Linked DNA regions of Streptomyces ficellus. The main gene of each other region encodes a partner of the protein of the gene in region 2 in a complex. Links are inferred from orthologs where the notes say so. Each region holds a gene or a part of one and is shown on either strand. Other genes may lie near its edges.

Region 1 (4,019 bases), 1.3 Mb from region 2 along the record:
GGGCGGGCTGACGGTGTTCACCGGCGGGCTGACCGTGTCGGTGCCGGCGGTTCCGGTGGCGGTGGCCGACACCATCGGCGCGGGTGACACGGTGAACGCGGCGCTGCTGCACGGCCTGGGGTCGCGCCCGGTGGCCGCGCTGGACGCCGCCGCCTGGGCGGACCTGCTGTCCTTCGCGGCCCGCGCGTCGGCCGTCACCTGCTCCCGTCCGGGCGCGGAGCCGCCGTACGCGGCGGAGCTGGTGACGGCCGACGCGGTGCTGCCGCTGCACGGTGTGCCCGCGCTGGTCTGCGCGCCCGGCGGCCCGCCGCTGGCCGGCCGGCGGGGCGCCCTCGACCTCATCGGGCGCGCGATGGCCGGCGGCGCGGGGCTGGTCGTCGTGCCGGTGGACCGGCTCGGCGAGGACTTCTTCTCGCTCCGGACGGGCGTCGCCGCCGGGATCGCCGGCACGTTCGCCGATCAGGGCGTACGGCTGGCGATCGTCGGCGACGTCTCGCCGCGCCTGGCGGCGAGCACGTCCCTGCGGGACTTCGTCGAGGCGGCGGATCACGAGGGCCGGATCGTGTGCGCCGGCTCGTTCCCGACGCTGGCGGCCCGCCTCACCCCGCTGCCCTGACGGGGCGGCGACGGACGGGACGGCCCGCCGTGTGGGCGGCGGGCCGTCACCGTGGAGTGGTCAGACCTTGGCCGACCGGCTCGCCGTCTGCTTCTTCGGCTTGACCGCCTTGGTGGTCTTCGCCGTCTTCGCCGAGGCGGTCTTGCGGGTCGCGCCGTCCACCGCCGCGACCGTCTTCTTGGCCGTCGCCCGCTTCCGCGCCGCCGGTACCGCCGGGGCGGCGTCGCTGACCCGGTCGGCGCCCAGGATGTCCCGGAGGAACTTGCCGGTGTGGCTGGCCGGGACGGCCGCGACCTGCTCGGGGGTGCCCTCGGCGACGACCAGGCCGCCACCGCTGCCGCCCTCGGGACCCATGTCCACGACCCAGTCGGCCGTCTTGATGACGTCCAGGTTGTGCTCGATGACGATCACCGAGTTGCCCTTGTCGACCAGGTTGGACAGGACCGTGATCAGCTTCGAGATGTCCTCGAAGTGCAGACCGGTGGTCGGCTCGTCCAGGACGTACACCGTGCGGCCCGTCGACCGCTTCTGGAGCTCGGACGCCAGCTTCACGCGCTGCGCCTCACCGCCGGAGAGCGTCGGGGCGGGCTGGCCGAGGCGGACGTACCCGAGGCCGACCTCGGTGAGGGTGCGCAGGTGACGCGAGATGGTCGGGACCGCCTCGAAGAAGTCCAGGGCCTCCTCGATCGGCATGTCCAGCACCTCGGCGATGGACTTGCCTTTGTAGTGGACGTCCAGGGTTTCCCGGTTGTACCGCGCTCCGTGGCAGACCTCGCAGGGGACGTACACGTCCGGGAGGAAGTTCATCTCGATCTTGATGGTGCCGTCACCGGCGCAGTTCTCGCAGCGGCCGCCCTTGACGTTGAAGGAGAACCGGCCCGGCAGGTAGCCGCGGACCTTCGCCTCCATCGTCTCGGCGAACAGCTTGCGGACGTGGTCGAAGACTCCGGTGTACGTCGCCGGGTTGGACCGCGGCGTCCGCCCGATGGGCGACTGGTCGACGTGGACGACCTTGTCGACCAGCTCGTCGCCGTTCACGCGCGTGTGCCGGCCGGGCACCGACTTGGCGCCGTTGAGCTCGCGCGCCAGGTGGGTGTACAGGATGTCGTTGACCAGCGTCGACTTGCCGGAGCCCGAGACGCCCGTGACGGCCGTCAGCACGCCCAGCGGGAAGGAGACGTCGATGTCCCGCAGGTTGTTCTCGCGGGCGCCGTGCACGGTCAGGCGCCGCGCCGGGTCCACCGGGCGCCTGATGTCGGGGGTCGGGATGGACCGCTTCCCGGCGAGGTACTGGCCGGTCATGGAGTCCTTGTTGGCCAGCAGCTGCTTCAACGGGCCGGAGTGGACGACCTTGCCGCCGTGCTCGCCGGCGCCGGGGCCGATGTCGACGACCCAGTCGGCCACCTTGATGGTGTCCTCGTCGTGCTCGACGACGATGAGCGTGTTGCCCATGTCGCGCAGCCGGACCAGGGTCTCGATCAGCCGGTGGTTGTCGCGCTGGTGCAGGCCGATGGACGGCTCGTCGAGCACGTAGAGCACGCCGACCAGGCCGGAGCCGATCTGGGTGGCGAGCCGGATGCGCTGGGCCTCGCCGCCGGACAGGGTGCCGGCCGCGCGGTTCAGCGAGAGGTAGTCCAGGCCGACGTCGACCAGGAAGCGCAGCCGCTCGTTGACCTCCTTGAGCACCCGCTCGGCGATCTTCTTGTCGCGGGCGTTGAGCTTCAGCTCGCCGAGGAAGTCGGCGCACTCGCTGATGGACATCGCGGAGACCTCCGCGATGGACTTCTCCATCACCGTGACCGCGAGGACGATCGGCTTGAGGCGGGTGCCCTCGCAGGTGGGGCAGGGCACCTCGCGCATGTAGCCCTCGAAGCGCTCCCGGCTGGAGTCGCTCTCGGCCTCGCTGTGGCGGCGCTTCACGAAGGAGACGGCGCCTTCGAAGGCGGGCGTGGTGTACGCCCGCTCCCGGCCGTAGCGGTTGCGGTAGCGGACCTCGACCTGGGTCTTGTGGCCGTACAGCAGGGCCTTCCTGGCGCGGGCGGGCAGCCCGGCCCAGGGGATGTCCGTACGGAAGCCGAGGGCCTGGGAGAGACCGCCGATCAGCCGGCCGAAGTACTCCTTGGTGTGGCCGTGGGACCAGGGGTGGATCGCGCCCTCGTCCAGGGACCGGTCCTCGTCGGGGACGACCAGCTCGGGGTCGACCTCCATGCGCGTGCCGATGCCGGTGCAGTCGGGGCACGCGCCGAAGGGCGAGTTGAAGGAGAAGGAGCGGGGCTCCAGCTCCTCGAAGGACAGGTCGTCGTACGGGCAGTACAGGTGCTCGGAGTACATCCGCTCGCGCTCGGGGTCGTCCTCGGGGAGGTCGACGAAGTCGAGCACGACCATGCCGCCGGACAGGCCCAGCGCGGTCTCGACGGAGTCGGTCAGCCGGCGCTTGGCGCTGTCCTTGACCGTGAGGCGGTCGACGACCACCTCGATGGTGTGCTTCTCCTGCTTCTTCAGCGTGGGCGGCTCGGCGAGCTGGATGGTGGTGCCGTCCACCCGGGCCCGGCTGTAGCCCTTGGTCTGGAGGTCGGCGAAGAGGTCGACGAACTCGCCCTTGCGCTCGCGGACCAGCGGCGACAGCACCTGGAAGCGGCTGCCCTCCGGCAGCTCCAGCACCTTGTCGACGATGGCCTGCGGCGACTGCCGGGAGATCGGCCTGCCGCACTCCGGGCAGTGCGGCTTGCCGATGCGCGCGAAGAGCAGGCGCAGGTAGTCGTACACCTCGGTGATGGTGCCGACCGTGGAGCGCGGGTTGCGCGAGGTCGACTTCTGGTCGATCGAGACGGCCGGGGAGAGGCCCTCGATGAAGTCGACGTCCGGCTTGTCCATCTGGCCGAGGAACTGCCGGGCGTAGGAGGAGAGCGACTCGACGTACCGGCGCTGCCCCTCGGCGAAGATCGTGTCGAACGCGAGGGAGGACTTGCCCGACCCGGAGAGCCCGGTGAAGACGATGAGGGAGTCACGAGGGAGGTCGAGCGAGACGTTCTTCAGATTGTGCTCGCGCGCGCCACGGACGATGAGACGGTCGGCCACGCCGGTCCGCACCTTTCTTGAGAGAAGCGGGGGCACAGCCCCCGTCCCAGACTTTTCAAGCCTACGGGGGGCCGCCAAATGGATGCCTGACTTTCAAGGATGCCTCCACCGAGCGTATAGCACGTGCATTCGATTTCCGGCCTCGAGCTGCCACCTTCACCCGATCGTGTGGCGGCGCTAGGGTCGGCGGCATGATCGACCATGTGCGTGACCTGGCCTCTGTACGTGAGGCGACCGAACGGCTGCTCACCGCTGCCGCCAAGCTCGACGACGCCGCCATGGCCGCGCCGTCCCGTCTGCCGGGCTGGTCCCGGGGCCACGTGCT
Region 2 (5,077 bases):
GCCGCCGTCACGGCCAGCCGGTACTTCTTCGCCACCTGCGCGAACCGCACCGCGTACGCGCACCGGACGGCCTTGTGCGGCGGCAGCCAGGACGCCGGGCCCGAATCGCCCTTCCGGCCGTTCGTCGCGCCGTCGACCGGCAGCAGGTTCAGCGGATCGTTCGCCAGCTGTTCGCGGGTGCGCTCCGGCCAGCGCGAGGCGCCCATCTGCCAGCTGTACGACAGCGGTACGACGTGATCCACCTGCACGTCCGCCGCCTCCGCCTTCTTCCAGGCGATGTCCTTGCCGGTGTAAGGGTCGTGCAGCGTCATCGCCACCACCACGCAGTCGGAACCGGACCGGAAGCGCACGTCCTGCCCGTCGCGGCGCAGGAGGTCGTTGCGGGTGTCGCAGCCGTTGCGCGCCAGCGGCACGCCGTCGGCGGTGTCCATCCAGGCGTAACCGAACTCGTCCCGGTCGTAACCGGTCCTGGCCCCGCGGCCTTTGACGGGGAGCGCCTCGACGAGCCGCCGCGCCGCCGCCCGGTCGGCGTCGGTCGTGAGGGGCGCGAGTCCCGGCTTCGTACCGTCGGGGTTGTCGAGCGGCCCGGCCGCGCGCGTGCCGGACGACGGGCCGTGCGCCGGGGAGGCGTCGTCCAGCACGCCGCACCCGGCGGCCAGGGGCGCGGCGAGGGACAGGGCGAGGGCGGCGGCCCGGAGCGTACGGCGCATCCCCGCATCGTAGGCCCGCGCCCCGGGACCGTCGCAGGCCCTACGCCCCGGCGCCCGCCCCCGGTCTACGAACCCAGGATCGTCGTGAGGAACTCGCCCGTCCACGCCAGCAGTTCGCGGCCCACCACCGGCTTGCCGCCGATCTTGCCCGTGGTGGGGCGCGGCACCAGGATCTGGTGCGTGGGCGCCTTGATGACCGTGCGGGGGTAGAGGCGCTTGAGGCGCAGCTCCTGCGACTCGCGCAGGTCCACCGGGGCGAAGCGGACGTTCGGCCCCTGGAGGACGATCTCGCCGACGCCGCACGCGCGGGCCAGCATCCGCAGGCCGGCGACCAGCAGCAGGTTCTCCACCGGTTCGGGGAGCTTGCCGTAACGGTCGGTGAGCTCCTCGCGGACCGCCGCGATGTCCTCCTCCGTGTTCGCGGAGGCGATCGCCCGGTACGCCTGGAGCCGGAGCCGCTCGCCGGGCGCGTAGTCGTGCGGGACGTGCGCGTCGACCGGCAGCTCGATCTTGACCTCCAGCGGCGGCTCCTCCTCGACGCCGCCCTCCAGGGAGGCCCGGTAGTCCGCCACCGCCTCGCCCACCATGCGGACGTACAGGTCGAAACCGACGCCCGCGATGTGGCCGGACTGCTCGCCGCCGAGCAGGTTGCCCGCGCCGCGGATCTCCAGGTCCTTCATCGCCACGTACATGCCGGCGCCCATCTCGGTGTGCTGGGCGATCGTCGCGAGCCGCTCGTGCGCGGTCTCCGTCAGCGGCTTCTCCGGCGGGTAGAGGAAGTACGCGTAGCCCCGCTCGCGGCCGCGGCCCACCCGGCCGCGCAGCTGGTGCAGCTGCGAGAGGCCGAAGTTGTCGCCGCGCTCCACGATCAGGGTGTTGGCGTTGGAGATGTCGATGCCGGACTCGACGATCGTCGTGGAGACCAGCACGTCGAACTTCTTCTCCCAGAAGTCCACGACCACCTGTTCCAGGGCCGACTCCGACATCTGGCCGTGCGCGGTCGCGATGCGCGCCTCGGGCACGATCTCGCGGAGGCGGGCCGCCGCCCGGTCGATGGACTCGACCCGGTTGTGGATGTAGAAGACCTGGCCCTCGCGCAGCAGCTCGCGGCGGATCGCCGCGCCGATCTGCTTCTCCTCGTACGGGCCGACGAAGGTGAGGACCGGGTGCCGCTCCTCCGGCGGGGTGGTGATGGTCGACATCTCGCGGATGCCGGTCACCGCCATCTCCAGCGTCCGGGGGATGGGGGTGGCGGACATGGTGAGCACGTCGACGTTGGCGCGCAGCTTCTTCAGCTGCTCCTTGTGCTCGACGCCGAAGCGCTGCTCCTCGTCGACGATGACCAGGCCCAGGTCCTTGAACTTCGTCTCCGAGGAGAACAGCCGGTGCGTGCCGATGACGATGTCGACCGCGCCGTCCTTCAGCCCTTCCAGCGTGGCCTTGGCCTCCGCGTCGGTCTGGAACCGGGACAGGGCCCGCACGACGACCGGGAACTGGGAGTACCGCTCGGAGAACGTGCCGAAGTGCTGCTGCACGAGCAGCGTGGTGGGCACCAGGACCGCGACCTGCTTGCCGTCCTGCACCGCCTTGAACGCGGCCCGCACCGCGATCTCCGTCTTGCCGTAGCCGACGTCGCCGCAGATGAGGCGGTCCATGGGGACCGTCTTCTCCATGTCCTCCTTCACCTCGGCGATGGTGGACAGCTGGTCGGGCGTCTCCGCGTAAGGGAAGGCGTCCTCCAGCTCCCGCTGCCACGGGGTGTCCGCGCCGAAGGCGTGGCCGGGGGCGGCCATCCGGGCGCTGTACAGCTTGATCAGGTCGGCGGCGATCTCCTTGACCGCCTTCTTCGCCCGCGCCTTGGTCTTGGTCCAGTCGGCGCCGCCGAGCCGGTGGAGCGTCGGCGCCTCGCCACCGACGTACTTGGTGACCTGCTCCAGCTGGTCGGTCGGGATGTAGAGGCGGTCACCGGGCTGGCCGCGCTTGGCGGGCGCGTACTCGACGAGGAGGTACTCGCGGGTGGCGCCCTGGACGGTGCGCTGCACCATCTCGATGTAGCGGCCCACGCCGTGCTGCTCGTGGACGATGTAATCGCCGGTCTCCAGGGTCAGCGGGTCGATCGTCTTGCGGCGCCGCGTGGGCATCCGCTGGCCGTCCTTGCCGGCCGCCTTCTGGCCGGTCAGGTCGGTCTCGGTGAGGACCGCCAGCCGCAGCGCCGGGTCGACGAAGCCGTACTCGACCGCACCGCACGCCACGTGCACCAGGGACGGCTCGATGTCCTTCAGGTCCTTGTCGAGGCGGGCCGCGATGCCCTCGCCGCCCAGCACCTCGACCGTACGGGCCGCGGGGCCGTGCGCCTCGGTGACGAACACCGTGCGCCAGCCGTCCGCCAGCCAGCCCTTGGTGTCGGCGAGCGCCCGGGCGGTGTCGCCGCGGTACGACTCCGGGGCGTGCATGCCCAGCTTGAGCGTGTCATCGTCCAGCTCGTCGTCCGCCGCGAACGGCGACACCGACCACCACATCATGCCCAGCTCGCGCGCCCGGTCCCGGACGTCCGCGATGCCCCACAGCGACGCCGCGCCGACGTCGATCGGCGCCTGACCGCCGCCCGCGGTCGCCGCCCACGAGGCGTGCAGGAACTCCTGGGAGGTGGCCACCAGGTCGGCGGCCCTGGTCCGCACCCGCTCCGGGTCGCACACCACCGCCATGGCGCCCTTGGGCAGCACGTCGAGCAGCAGCTCCATCTCGTCCACCAGGACGGGCGCGAGGGACTCCATGCCCTCCACGGCGATCCCCTCGGCGATCTTGCCGAGCAGTTCCCCCAGCTCCGGGTGGGCCTCGGCCAGCGCCGCCGCCCGCTCCCGGACGGAGGCCGTCAGCAGCAGCTCGCGGCACGGCGGGGCCCACAGGCCGTGTTCGGCGATCTCCAGGGACCGCTGGTCGGCGACCTTGAAGTACCGGATCTCCTCGACGTCGTCGCCCCAGAACTCGACGCGCAGCGGGTGCTCCTCCGTCGGCGGGAACACGTCCAGGATGCCGCCGCGCACCGCGAACTCGCCGCGCTTCTCGACCAGCTCCACGCGCGCGTACGCCGCCGCCGCGAGGCCCTCCACCACCTCGTTCAGGTCGGCCTGCTGCCCGGTGCGCAGCGCCACGGACTCCAGCTCGCCCAGGCCCTTGACCTGCGGCTGGAGCACGGAGCGCACGGGTGCGACGACGACCGACACGGGGCCGGCCGCCGGGTCGTCCGGCGACGGGTGGACGAGCCGGCGCAGCACGGCCAGGCGGCGGCCCACGGTGTCCGAGCGGGGCGAGAGGCGCTCGTGCGGCAGCGTCTCCCACGACGGGTACTCCACCACGGTGTCCGGGTCCAGCAGGCTGCGCAGCGCGGCCGCCAGGTCCTCCGCCTCCCGGCCCGTCGCCGTCACCGCGAGCACCGGCCGGCCCGCGTCCCGGGCCAGCGCGGCGAGCGCGAAGGGACGCGCCGCGGGCGGGCCGACCAGGTCGACGTGGGCCCGGTGGCCGTCTGCGGCGGCGCCGACCGCTTCGGCGAGGGCGGGGTCCTTGACGACGGCGTCGAGCAGACCGTGCAAGCTCATGAAGGCTTCCATCCGGGGTGTGGGGCAACGCGAAGGGCCCGACACGTCTCACGGGCCGGGGGTTTCCCAGCGTACGACGTCGCTCCGACACCCGCCCCCGAAACCCTTCCCGGGCCCGGGGACGTCCGTACGGGGCGTGCGTCCGGAAATTCGTGCGGCCGCATGTCAACCGGGACCGTCCCCCCGGACGTATACGCCATGAGACATGTCCGACCCGTGCCGGGAGCCGCATTGACCGAAGAGGAGTTCCAGGAGCTGTACGCCCACTCCGCCACGCGGCTCGTCGGCCAGCTGTACCTGATGACGGGCGACCTCCACGAGGCCCAGGACGTGGTCCAGGAGGCGTTCGTACGGGCCTGGGGGCGCCGCTCGCGGCTGTCCCGGGACGCCGGGCCGGAGGCGTGGGTGCGTACCGTGGCTGGGGGTCCCCCCGGGCCGAAGGCCCAGGGGGAGGCTCGCCGTCAGCCGGTGGCGCCGCCGGAAGCGGTCCGCCGAGGCGTGGCGGCGGCACGGCGACGGCCTCGCCTCGGCGGTGCCCGCGCCAGGACCGGGCACGGTCGCCCTGGTCACGGCGCTGCGCCGGTTGCCCGACCGGCAGCGCCGGGTCGCCGTCCTGCACTACGTCTGCGACCTGAGCGTGCAGCAGGTCGCCGACGAGACCGGCATCTCGGCCGGCACCGTCAAGACCCACCTGTCGCGGGCCAGGCACGCCCTCGCACCCCACCTCTCCGCCACCGAGGAAGCCGAGGAGCAGCACGGTGACCGATCCGC

Evidence for each region.
Region 1: the proteins of mfd (region 2) and uvrA are in contact, whole or in part, in a crystal structure (PDB 4DFC), measured with the Escherichia coli proteins. The link is inferred for Streptomyces ficellus from one-to-one orthologs.

Annotation. Positions count from the first base shown.
Region 1 is NZ_CP034279.1:5,636,066-5,640,084, reverse strand. Bases 477-4,019 are described here. They hold uvrA (excinuclease ABC subunit UvrA), read right to left. Parts: upstream 3,695-4,019; coding sequence 677-3,694; downstream 477-676. Other genes in these bases: EIZ62_RS25185 (maleylpyruvate isomerase family mycothiol-dependent enzyme), read left to right, coding at 3,886-4,019; EIZ62_RS25195 (PfkB family carbohydrate kinase), read left to right, coding at 477-616. Outside these bases: more of EIZ62_RS25195, read left to right, coding at 1-476. UniProt on the Escherichia coli protein: The UvrABC repair system catalyzes the recognition and processing of DNA lesions. UvrA is an ATPase and a DNA-binding protein. A damage recognition complex composed of 2 UvrA and 2 UvrB subunits scans DNA for abnormalities.
Region 2 is NZ_CP034279.1:4,367,531-4,372,607, reverse strand. Bases 576-4,700 are described here. They hold mfd (transcription-repair coupling factor), read right to left. Parts: upstream 4,307-4,700; coding sequence 776-4,306; downstream 576-775. Other genes in these bases: EIZ62_RS19595 (HNH endonuclease family protein), read right to left, coding at 576-710. In the rest of the region: more of EIZ62_RS19595, read right to left, coding at 1-575; EIZ62_RS19580 (hypothetical protein), read left to right, coding at 5,065-5,077. UniProt on the Escherichia coli protein: Couples transcription and DNA repair by recognizing RNA polymerase (RNAP) stalled at DNA lesions. Mediates ATP-dependent release of RNAP and its truncated transcript from the DNA, and recruitment of nucleotide excision repair machinery to the damaged site.